One region of the Nonomuraea sp. H19 genome, then DNA from elsewhere that is predicted to be linked to it. Evidence: riboswitches for the same ligand, from Rfam matches in the RefSeq annotation. Region 1 holds a riboswitch; each other region holds the start of a gene.
What was found. A riboswitch is a leader RNA that binds a small molecule or an ion and turns the genes downstream of it on or off. The one in region 1 is predicted to bind S-adenosylmethionine.
Positions count from the first base shown of each region.

Region 2: linked by a shared signal. The riboswitch ahead of ACTMTI_RS40455 (GNAT family N-acetyltransferase) and the one ahead of ACTMTI_RS33190 (aminotransferase class V-fold PLP-dependent enzyme) in region 1 are both predicted to bind S-adenosylmethionine.
Region 3: linked by a shared signal. The riboswitch ahead of thrC (threonine synthase) and the one ahead of ACTMTI_RS33190 (aminotransferase class V-fold PLP-dependent enzyme) in region 1 are both predicted to bind S-adenosylmethionine.

Region 1 is NZ_JBQHCV010000017.1:76,759-80,642, forward strand. Features, by position in the region: gene ACTMTI_RS33185 (DoxX family protein) at 1-593, shown strand, start outside; gene ACTMTI_RS33190 (aminotransferase class V-fold PLP-dependent enzyme) at 597-1,904, opposite strand; SAM riboswitch class IV at 1,950-2,065, opposite strand; gene ACTMTI_RS33195 (TerC family protein) at 2,190-2,927, shown strand; gene ACTMTI_RS33200 (cytochrome P450) at 2,937-3,884, shown strand, end outside.
Region 2 is NZ_JBQHCV010000023.1:179,348-183,231, forward strand. Features, by position in the region: gene ACTMTI_RS40440 (YbaB/EbfC family nucleoid-associated protein) at 1-222, shown strand, start outside; gene ACTMTI_RS40445 (cold-shock protein) at 294-500, opposite strand; gene ACTMTI_RS40450 (hypothetical protein) at 700-1,173, opposite strand; gene ACTMTI_RS40455 (GNAT family N-acetyltransferase) at 1,289-1,918, opposite strand; SAM riboswitch class I at 1,912-2,023, opposite strand; gene ACTMTI_RS40460 (DUF6055 domain-containing protein) at 2,255-3,884, shown strand, end outside.
Region 3 is NZ_JBQHCV010000019.1:61,333-65,216, reverse strand. Features, by position in the region: gene groL (chaperonin GroEL) at 1-356, opposite strand, end outside; gene ACTMTI_RS35455 (cold-shock protein) at 687-887, opposite strand; gene ACTMTI_RS35450 (MoaD/ThiS family protein) at 1,131-1,406, opposite strand; gene thrC (threonine synthase) at 1,431-2,666, opposite strand; SAM riboswitch class I at 2,680-2,821, opposite strand; gene ACTMTI_RS35440 (RNA polymerase sigma factor) at 2,901-3,455, opposite strand; gene ACTMTI_RS35435 (alpha,alpha-trehalose-phosphate synthase (UDP-forming)) at 3,487-3,884, shown strand, end outside.

The DNA.
Region 1 (3,884 bases):
TGGCCCACGGCTGGGAGAAGTGGCAGAGCGGAATGGGCGCAACGACGCAGGGGTTCAGGCAGATGGGGATCCCCATGCCCGGGCTCGCCGCCGGTTACGCCACCGTCGTCGAGGCCGTCGGCGGCATCTTCCTGATCCTCGGCCTGCTGGTGCGGCCTGTGGCGCTGCTCCTGCTGATCAACATGCTCGGCGCCATCCTCTTCGTGCACGGGACGAAGGGGGTCATGGTGACCACCGGCGGCTGGGAACTGGCCGGCGCGCTGGGCGCGCTCAGCCTGCTGTTCCTGGCGCTCGGCGGCGGCCGGATCGGGATCGACGGCCTGATCGGCTCGATCACCCGCAAGCGCTCCGAACGCCGCGCGGCGAAGGATGAACTGGCGGCGCACGGTCGCGGCGACACCGCCATGGGAGGGCCTGGAGCGGCCTCCCAGCGGACGGGAGGCCCGAGGACGCCCGCGGAGTCCGCGACGCCGGCCGAGCCGCCGAGGGTGCCCCGGCAGCCGACCCACGACGACGGCATGAGGGACATCGACTCCCTGGTCACCGACGACCAGCAGCAGCACCCGAAGCCGCCGAAGCCGCCGAACCGCTGAGCGTCAGCGGGCGACGAGGTCCCTCAGCGCCGCGATCAGCCGGTCCACGTGCTCCTGTGTGGAGCCGATGCCGATCGAGGCCCGTACCGCGGCGACCGTTCCGTCCTCGCAGCCTTCGACGCGCTCCTGGTCGTCGCGCTCGGGCGTACCGAGCAGGTGCTGCAGGAACGGGTGCGCGCAGAACTTGCCGTCGCGCACGCCGATGCCGTACTCGCTGGACAGCACCTCGGCCACCTCACGAGCCGAGTAGCCGTCGACGGTGAACGACACGATGCCCACCCGCGGGTGGTCGTTCCCCCACAGCGACAGCTCTCGTACGCCCTCGATCGAGGCCAGCCCGGACCGCAGCCGCGCGATCAGCCGCTCCTCCTCCCGTACCAGCGCCGTCCAGCCGGTGGCGCTGAGCGCGTCGCACGCGGCGGCCAGCGCGATGGCGCCCAGCACGTTCGGGGTGCCCGCCTCGTGGCGCGCCTCGGGGTCGTCGTGCCACTCGACGGTCTCTCCCACCGAGCGCACCGCGCCCCCGCCCTTGAGGTACGGCTCCCCCTCGGCCAGCCAGTCCCGCCGCCCGACCAGCACTCCGGTGCCGAACGGCGCGTACAGCTTGTGGCCCGAGAACGCCACGTAGTCCAGGTCGAGCGCGGTCAGGTTGACCTGCCGGTGCGGTACGAGCTGCGCCGCGTCCACCAGGATGCGGGCGCCGTGCCGATGCGCGATGTGGGCCAGGGCGGCGACGGGCCACAGTTCGCCGGTGACGTTGGACGCGGCGGTGACGACGAGCAGCTTCGGCCCGTCGATCGCGGCCAGAGCCTCGTCGGCGGCGCGTACGGCATCGCCGGGGAAGGCGGGCGGCGCCAGCCGTACGGACTGCTTCCACGGCAGGAGTGAGGCGTGGTGCTCGGTGTCGAAGACCACGGTGGTGGTCCCGGCGGGCAGGCAACCGGCCAGGAGATTCGTGGCGTCGGTGGTGTTGCGGGTGAAGATCACGGCGTCGTCGGGGCGGGCGCCGACGAACGCCCTGACCGTCTGGCGGGCCTGCTCGTACCTGGCGGTGGTGAGCTGGGAGGCGTAGCCGGCGCCGCGGTGGACGCTGGAGTAGGCCGGGAGCGCGGCAGTGACGGCGGCGCTGACGGGCTCCAGACAGGGGGCGCTGGCCGCGTAGTCGAGATTGGCGTACCCGACCAGCCTGCCGCCCTTGACCGGCACCTCGAGGTCGGCCCCCAGCACCGCCGGAATCGGCCGGTGGCCGGTGCCGGCAACGCCCGTGGGAGCCTGGGCGGGGACGGAGTTGAAGATCGTCAGCGTGGACACGGCACATCTCCTCAAGGGTCATCGGACCCCTGGAAGCAGCCACGGAGCCCGCGCTTGCCCGCCACCCCTCGTGGCGGACCAGGTCTTCACCCGGGGCACCCCGCCGCGGACGCGAGGGTTGCCGGCCAGCTAGCCGGGGCTTGTCGCTGGCACTCATGACCTATGTGCCGCACTATAACCCAACCACCGCCTTGTTTTGCAAGCCGCGAACTTCTGCGGGTCCTGACTCGTTGGTACCGGAAGTCGTCAATCGCGTGGCATGGAGGTGCACAGATGTTGGCCTGGGTGACGGACCCACAGATATGGATCGGCTTCTTCACTCTGGTGGCCCTGGAGATCGTGCTAGGGATCGACAACATCATCTTCATCTCCATCCTGGCCGGGAAGCTACCGCCGGAGCAGCGGGACAGAGCCCGTGTGCTGGGTCTGGCCGCGGCCCTGATCAGCCGCCTGCTCCTGCTGCTCGGGCTGTCGTGGGTCGTGCAGCTCACCGAGCCGTTGTTCGCCGTCTTCGGCCATGACATCTCGGGGCGCGATCTGATCCTGCTGCTCGGCGGCCTGTTCTTGCTGGCCAAGAGCGTCACGGAGATCAGCCACAGCATGGACGCCCCCGGCGACAAGGACGGCAAGAAGGCCGCCGCCGCGTCCTTCGCCTCGGTGATCATGCAGATCATGGTCCTCGACATCGTGTTCTCGCTCGACTCGGTCATCACCGCGGTCGGCATGGTGGACGAGCTCGGCGTGATGATCGCGGCGGTCGTGGTCGCGGTGCTGGTGATGCTGTTCGCCTCCGGGCCGATCAGCCGCTTCGTGGACAAGCACCCGAGCATCAAGATGCTGGCGCTGGCGTTCCTGGTGCTGATCGGCGTGGTGCTCGTCGCCGAGGGCATGGGCCAGCACATTCCCAAGGGCTACATCTACTTCGCGATGGCCTTCTCGGTCATCGTGGAGCTGCTGAACATCCGGATGCGCAGCAGGCACGCCAAGGAGCTGGAGCCGGAGGAGACTCGTGATCAAGCCTAAGATGAAGTAGTGCGCTTTGACCCCTGGAATCCGGATTTCGTGGCCTACCCGTACCGGGTCTATGACGAGCTGAGGCGCGAGGCGCCCGTCTGCTACTTCGAGCCGACGAACCAGTGGCTGATCTCGCGCCACGCCGACGTGAACACCCTGCTCAGGGACCGCCGCCTGGGCCGGTCCTACCTTCACGTCGCCTCCCACGAAGAGTTCGGCAAGCAGCCCGAGCCGGAGTTCCAGGAGCCGTTCTGGCGGGTGATCAGGGCAGGCATGCTCGACGTGGAGCCGCCGGTGCACACCAGGCTGCGCCGGCTGGTCTCCAAGGCGTTCACGCCGCGCATGGTCGAGTCCCTGCGGCCCCGCGTGCGGGCCATGGCCGAGGACCTGGTGGACGCGTACGTGGAAAAGGGCGGCGGGGATGTGATCGCCGAGGTCGCCGAGCCGTTGCCGGTGACGGTGATCGCGGAGATGCTCGGCATCCCCGAGAGCGACCGCGAGCTGCTGCGCCCCTGGTCGGCCGGCATCTGCGGCATGTACGAGCTCAACCCCGGCATCGAGGCTCAGCACACCGCGGTACGCGCGGCGGCGGAGTTCGCCGGCTACCTCAAGTCTCTGGCCGGCGAGCGCCGCGAGAAGCCCGGCGACGACCTGATCAGCGCGCTCACCCAGATTCCCGAGCTGACCGAGGACGAGCTGGTCGGCACCTGCGTCCTGCTGCTCAACGCCGGTCACGAGGCCACCGTGAACGTGACCGGCAACGGCTGGTGGTCCCTGTTCAGAAACCCGGACGAGCTGGTACGGCTGCGCGCGGACCGCTCGCTGCTGCCCACGGCCGTCGAGGAGCTGATGCGCTGGGACACGCCGCTGCAGATGTTCGAGCGGTGGGTGCTGGAGGACATCGAGGTCCACGGCGTGACGATCCCGCGCGGCTCGGAGGTGGCGCTGCTGTTCGGCGCGGCCAAC
Region 2 (3,884 bases), on a different contig from region 1:
AGCCGGGATCTGGCTGAGGAGGTCACGCTCGCGGTCCAGCGCGCGCAGGATGACAGCGCCCTGCGACGCGAACGCGTGCTCCGCGACGCCATGGGCGGCCTGCCGGCCACCCCGGAGCAGGCGCTGGAGCAGTTCGACAGGACCATGCAGACCTTCAGCCGGGCCATGGACGAACAAGAGTCCCGTCTCGACGCGATCTTCCGCGAGATGGACGGCCGCTAGGAGCCGGCGCGCAAACGGGTCGGGGCCCGCACCCTTGCAGGTGCGGGCCCCGACCGTTGGGCTGTGCCGTGTCAGGCGGGAACGATGTTCTCCGCCTGCGGGCCCTTCTGGCCCTGGACGACGTCGAAGGCTACCTTCTGGCCCTCGACGAGCTCACGGTAGCCACCGTTGGAGACGATGTTGGAGTAGTGCGCGAAGACGTCGGCGCCGCCGCCGTCCTGCGCGATGAAGCCGAAGCCCTTTTCAGAGTTGAACCACTTCACGGTTCCGGTTGCCATAATTAGCTCCTTTGGATAGGCGCAGGGACGGAATCCACACCGTGTGGATCCGTGTCGCTGGGATGAGTCCCATCCGGAGATGACCGGAAACAAAAACGCACCTGAAGATGTTCGTCAGGTGCGCACAAGTCTTTATGGGTACCACAACTGCAACTCCTTCAGTCTACCCGAGCCCTAGCTGTGGTGCAAACACCTGCCGTCAGGAGTGGACCGCTCGGATCTCCGTCACGACGAACTCGTCCACGATGTGCTGGTTCTGCACCAGATATCCGACCACGCCCGCCACCGCCTCCACACCCAGAGCGGCGCGCACCTGGCCGCTCAGGAGGTACACCAGGGGAGTCGACGGCTGGTCGATCGCGAACTGGCGGCCGTGGCGATGCACGTCGTGCAGGGCCCTGATCGGTACCGGCCGCGCCGAGGTGAACCACACGGCGACCTCCCACAACGGCAGCGCGGGATCGGCTTCGGCTTCGGCCGTGGCGTGGTAACAGGTGACGCAGCCGTGCCCGGCATGCTGCCCGTGCGGGCAGGTCCATTGGGCGATGTCGGCCCGGCTCTGGTCGTGGTTGCTCAGTATCGCCGCCTCGGTCACGCGGCGGCGTGCTGGTCGTTGATCCTCGGACGGGCGGGAGAAGTTGCTGGTGATGATCGGATCCCTTCGCTCCCACATTCCGATATCGACCTTAGTCCCCGATGACGGTTCCGCACATGGGCCCCCGCCGACGCGCGCCTGCCGATCTCGGCCCGCCTCCGCTGCCGCGCCCGGCCGGTCCGCCCATGCGGTGCTATCCGGCGTTCACGTTGGCGCTGGCGAGGCGGGTACGCAGTGCCGCCCTGACAGCCGGCCATTCGCCGGCGACCACCGAGAACATGGCCGAGTCCCGCAACAGTCCCTCCTCGCCCGGCGCCCACGAAGGTGACCAGCTCCGCAACACGCCTTCGAAACGCGCCCCCAGGCGCTCGATCGCGCGGCGCGACCGTTCGTTGCGGGCATCCGTCTTGAGATCGACCCGGGTCACGCCGAGGGTCTCGAACGCGTGGGTGAAGAGGAGGAACTTCGCCTCGGCGTTGATCCCGGTGCCCTGCGCCGATGCGGCGAGCCACGTCCAGCCGATCTCGATGGCCCGCAGGTCCTGCCGGCCGGGCCACGTCCTGGGATCCCAGAACGCGGTGCACCCCACGGCCAGGCCGTCCCGCACCCGTACCTGCGCAAAGGGAGTCAGACCCTCGCTTTCCCTCTCGAACTGCGCCGCAAGGTACGCCTTCATCTCGTCGGCTCGCGGCACCAGCGTAAAGCCGTACGCGGACCGGTCCTCCTCGGCGGCCCGCGCCAGGTCGGGCGCGTGGCTCATCGTGAGCGGCTCCAGCCGGACGAGTGATCCATGGAGCACGGGAACATCGAGCCGCAGGCTCATCGGAGTCCTCCTCATCGTTCCTGGCGTTGGCACCTTTCCCGCGTCCCCGCAGGCAGGTTGCCGGACCGTCACTGGGCCAGGTCCCTCGGATCCTCTGGATGAATCTTGATACGAGATCATGCCGGACTGCGCGAAAGGCGTCAAATGCCCACGAACGTGTGTAACTTTCATGCCGCGTCGGTGGCCTGGCACAGCTCGACACGCGGATTCTTCACGGATTGCGCTTCGGATCTTGACAGTTCTTGTTGCCGGCCCAACACTCGGAGCCGCCCGAAAAGTATGTGACATATCGCAGCGTGTTAACGCTAACACTGACCGTTATCCGGAGGTCGTTGAATGAGACGATTGCGGGTGGCCACAGCCGCCCTTCTGGTGCTCTTAGGCACCTTCCTGCTTCCCGCCGCACCGGCGGCGCAGGCGGCGGCCAAGACGGTTTACATCCCGTCGCGCTGGGCCAGCACCGGCGAAGTCCCGTGGGTCCAGGAGCGTACGAAGGAGTCGGCCAACTTCATCCTCCTGTGGGGCGACCGGTCGGGCACGAATCCGAAGACCGCGCCCTCGCCGTACAACTTCGATCCCGACAACATGCTCAGCCAGCTGGAGAACCTCTACTCCTTCTACGTGAACACCATGAAGTTCACGCCGGAGACCGGCCTGCTGGCTCAGCACAAGATCATCGTGATCGTCACCAGGACCTGGTCGAACGCGCCGCTCGACGCGTGGGCGACGGGCGGCTCGACCGACGGCCGGGTCGGCGTCATCAACATCGCCCCCGGGGCCGCTCTGCCCGGATCCTGGGGGCTGGCGCACGAGCTGGCGCACGTGTTCCAGAACTACACCTTCCTCGGCCGGTCCGGGTACGGGTTCACGCACCCGAGCGCCGGCACGTTCTGGGAGGCCAGCGCCGAGTTCATGGCGATGCAGGTCTACCCGAAGACGGCCGCCGGCGACCTCACGAGGTTCATCCGCACCGAGAACCTCGCCTACAGCAGCAGCCGGCACCACTACGGCGCCTGGATGCTCCTGCAGTACATCAAGGACCGCGACGGCCTGGCGATGTTCAACCGCCTCTGGAACGAGGCCAGGAACACCGAGCACCCGCTGGAGACCTACCGCCGCATCGCGGGCATCGACCAGGCGGAGCTCAACCGGCGGATGGGGGAGTACGCCCAGCGCAACGTCACCTGGGACTACTCCAACCGGGCCGACTTCATGCCGTTCATCAACAGCCTCTATCCGTTCATCACCGCCTACAACGGGGTGGCGGTGGAGGCGGTCAACGCCGCGGCCGGGCACTTCCGCATCTCCGACGCCCTCGCGCCGTCCGACTACGGCTACAACAAGATCCGCCTCGTTCCGAGCAGCGACGGCGCCCTGATCCGGATGCGGTTCAGGGGCCACGTCAACTCCGCGGCGCAGTCGGGCTGGTCGTACGGGTTCGTCGCGGTGAAGAACGGCACGCCCCGCTACGGCCCCGTCCACAACTCCTCGAACGGCGAGGTGACCTTCCAGACCCAGCCCGGCGAGAAGGACGTCTATCTCGTGGTCACCGGCGCGCCGGGAGCCGTGCACAAGTACGCCTTCCTCGACGGCTACCCGAAGAACTACCGCTACCCGTACCAGTTCCGCCTGCAGGGAGCCACTCCGTGGGGCTTCGAGCCGGGCCATGTACGGCCGCCCGCGCCGGGCAACGGCCACTGGCACTCCAACGGCGGCGGCTGGGTGGACAACCGCGCCAACGTGGCCGCCACCGCCTACGTCGGTCCGAGAGCCGCCGTGTACGGCAACAGCACGGTCAGCGGCAACGCCCGCATCGAGGATCTGGCCTGGGTCAACAGCGGCGCCACCGTCAGCGGCAACGCCGTGGTGAAGAACAGCGCCCTGGTCCAGGGCGGGGCCAACCTCAGCGGCAGCGTGGTCATCGGCGGTGACGCGGAACCGGCCACGGCCTGCGGCTCGGGGACGT
Region 3 (3,884 bases), on a different contig from region 1:
CCCTTCTTCAGCGCCATCGGGTTGGCACCCGCGGCTACGTTACGCAGGCCCTCGCGTACCAGCGCCTGGGCGAGCACGGTGGCGGTGGTGGTGCCGTCACCCGCGACGTCGTCCGTCTTCTTGGCGACTTCCTTGACCAGCTCAGCGCCGATCTTCTCCCACGGGTCCTCGAGCTCGATCTCCTTGGCGATGGAGACACCGTCGTTGGTGATCGTGGGAGCGCCCCACTTCTTCTCCAGCACGACGTTGCGGCCCTTGGGGCCCAGGGTCACCTTGACGGCGTCAGCGAGCTGGTTCATACCGCGCTCGAGACCGCGCCGGGCGTCCTCGTCAAACGCGATCATCTTGGCTGCCATAAGGCTAGACCTCCCAGATACAGGGTGGCTTGTCCTGGACCGAGCCGACGCCCGCGACGGCATGGGTCTGCATCTCCGTTCGGCAGACCCCATCGTCTCGATCCGAGTTGTTGGCACTCTGCTGCACAGAGTGCCAACGAACTGTTTAGCACTCTACCCTGCCGAGTGCAAGCCAGAGACCCCGTACCTGGCGTTCCTTCCCAGGTCAATCGGCCTGAACGGCGAGCCGCCCCGAGCGGCCCGCCGTGTCAGTCTCGACGAAAGGGAGGTGGCGGGCTCGCACGGACTGCGCTGCCGTGCGATGCCGCCGGTGCATACCAGTGACGTGAATCAGACCGCGCGGACAGCCTCGGCCTGCGGTCCCTTCTGGCCCTGCGTGATCTCGAACTCGACGCGCTGCCCCTGTTCGAGAGATCGATACCCGTCCATCAGGATCGCTGAGTAATGGACGAATACATCCTTACCACCGTCTACCGCGATGAAGCCGTAGCCCTTGTCCGCGTTGAACCACTTGACGGTGCCCTGCGCCACTTCCGACTCCTCTTACTGGGCTAACAGATCTCGCCCATTCCACCGCGAGACCTGTAATCGCCTGACTTAACGGAAAATCAGCCAGACGATCGCCCTCGACCATACCTGTGGCACAGCGTTTGGCAACAGAGTCAAACCACAAACAACGCATTTCCGCACAAGGGAGGTTGTTCAACGTTGAATTGGTGACGAAAAGGAGAAGGCGCCCACTAGGGGCGCCTTCAAGGATGTGATCTACTGCACTCAGCCGCCGGCGACCGCCGGGATGATGGAGATCTGCGTGCCCTCAGGGGCTGGAGTGTCGAGCCCTTGGGCGAAACGGACGTCCTCTTCCCCCACGTAAACATTGACAAAACGCCGAATCTTGCCCGATTCATCCAGAATTCTCGCGCCGATCCCCGGGTAGTCGGAGTCGAGCTTGGCGAGGACGTCACGAAGAGTCGCGCCTTCGCCACTCACTTCGGCGTTGCCCCCGGTGTAGGTGCGTAGAATCGTTGGGATCCGCACAGAGACGCTCATGGTTATAACTCGCTTTCCTGGTAGTCAGACAGCCGCACGAAACGCGTCGAGAGAGGGCCGGATCACGGCGGTGGGCTTGGCGGCGTCGCCGCTGATCGCGTCGAGCGTCTTGAGCCCGTCTCCGGTGTTCAGCACCACGGTCTCGGCCTCGGGATCGAGCTGCCCCGTCTCGACGAGCTTCTTGAGCACGCCCACGGTCACCCCGCCCGCGGTCTCGGCGAAGATGCCCTCCGTCGAGGCCAGCAGCTTGATCGCGGCCACGATCTCGGCATCCGTGACGTCCTCGACGGCCCCTCCGGTGCGCCGGGCGATGTCCAGCACGTACGGCCCGTCCGCCGGGTTTCCGATGGCCAGCGACTTGGCGATGGTGTCCGGCTTGACCGGCTGGACGACGTCGTGCCCGGCCTTGTAGGCCGCCGACACCGGCGAGCACCCGGCCGCCTGCGCCCCGAAGATCTTGTAAGGCGTGTCCTCGACCAGCCCCAGCGCGACCAGCTCCTTGAAGCCCTTGTCGATCTTCGTGAGCTGCGAGCCCGAGGCGATGGGAATGACGATCTGCTCGGGCAGCCGCCAGCCGAGCTGCTCGGCGATCTCGTACGCGAGCGTCTTGGAGCCCTCGGCGTAGTAAGGCCGCAGGTTGACGTTGACGAACCCCCACTTGTCACCCAGAGGGTCGCCGATCAGCTCGGAGCAGAACCTGTTGACCTCGTCGTACGTCCCGTCGATCCCGATCAGCTTGCCGCCGAACACCCGCGCCATGGTGATCTTGGCTTCTTCGAGGTTCGCCGGGATGAACACGCAGGCGTCGAGCCCGGCCCGCGCCGCCGCGGCGGTGACCGCGCCCGCGAGGTTGCCGGTGGAGGAGCAGGAAAGCGTGTGGAAACCGAAGTTGCGCGCCGCCTCGACGGCGATGGCGACCACTCGGTCCTTGAAGGAGTGGGTGGGGTTGCCCGAGTCGTCCTTCACGTAGAGGGACTCGATGCCGAGCGCCCGCCCGAGGTTGCCCGCCTTGACCAGCTTGGTCCAGCCCGGGTTCATGTTGGGCTTGCTGATCACGTCGGCCGGCACGGGCAGCAGCGAACGGTAGCGCCAGATGTTCGCGGGACCCGACTCGATGTCCGCGCGGCTCACGCCGCCGAAATCGTAGGCCGCCTCGAGCGGCCCGAAACACTCCAGACAGGCGAAGCTGGGACCCAGCGGGTAGCGCGTGCCGCACTCGCGGCAGGACAGAGCGACAGCAGGACCAAAGTCGAGCGACATGAAGCGAGGCCTTCCCTCATCTTCGCCCACGGCCACCTTGACCGCGAACCGGAATTGGCACCTTGTCCCGGTCGGCCTCGCCAGGTCGCGAGTCACAAGCCGGGAGGGTTGCCGGGGCTTCGCAGGGCCGGTCCCTCCACCCCTCTGGATGAGCAATATTCAGTTGTTGACAGAGACTGTACCTGCCGGAGTAGCCGGAACGGCCATCTGTCTCAGCAAATGAGACGCCAAGTCTCAGCGATAGTCCTCCCCCAGGGCGGCCTGCACGTATTTGCGTGCCTGGTGAATGCGTGACTTCGCGGTGCCGAGCGGGATGCCTAGCTGCTCGGCCACTTCGTTGTAGTCGAGCTGGACGATGTCGCGCAGCACCAGCGCCTGCGCCAGGTCGGGCTTGTCGGCCTCCAGCGCCTCCATCGCGTCGAGCAGGTCGAGCCGCGAGCCCGCGATCACGCTGACCCGCCGCACGTCGGGCTTCTGCATCGGCAGTTCGTCCGAGGTCTGCTCGGCCGCCCGGCGTTTGAGAGAGCGGTAGGTGGTGCGCGCGCAGTTGGCGGTCACGATGTGCAGCCAGGTGCTGAACCTGGCCCGGCCCTCGAACCGCCCGATGTTGCGGGCCACAGCCAGCAAGGTGTCCTGGGATGCCTCCTCCGCGTCCTGGTGATAAGGCAGGATCCGGGCACAGTGCCGCATCACATCGGGTTCGATCCTGGCCAAAAGCTCGCCAAGCGCGCGATGATCTCCGGCTGCGGCGGATCGGGCGAGTTCCTCGGTTAGCTCATCAAGCGCCATAGCTGGGATCCTATGATCGAAGGGAGCCTGTATGAACAGCGTTCTGGTGGCCTCCAACAGAGGGCCCGTCTCCTTCACCGTCTCCGACGACGGCGAGCTGACCATGAAGCGCGGCGGCGGCGGTCTCGTGTCCGGGCTGTCCGGTGTGGCGAAAGACGACGGCGTGCTGTGGGTTTGCGCGGCGTTGTCCGACGACGACCGCAGCGCCGTACGCCTGGCTCCCGGCGGCCGGATCGACCAGGCCGGCTACGACACGGGCCCGCTGCGGATGCTCGACATCCCGTCGGCCACCTTCCACCGGGCCTACAACGCCGTGGCCAACTCCACGCTGTGGTTCGTCAACCACCTGCTCTACGACATCCCCAACGCGCCCAACTTCGGCACGAGGTTCGCGCGCGAGTGGGAGTCCTACCGTGACTACAACGGCGC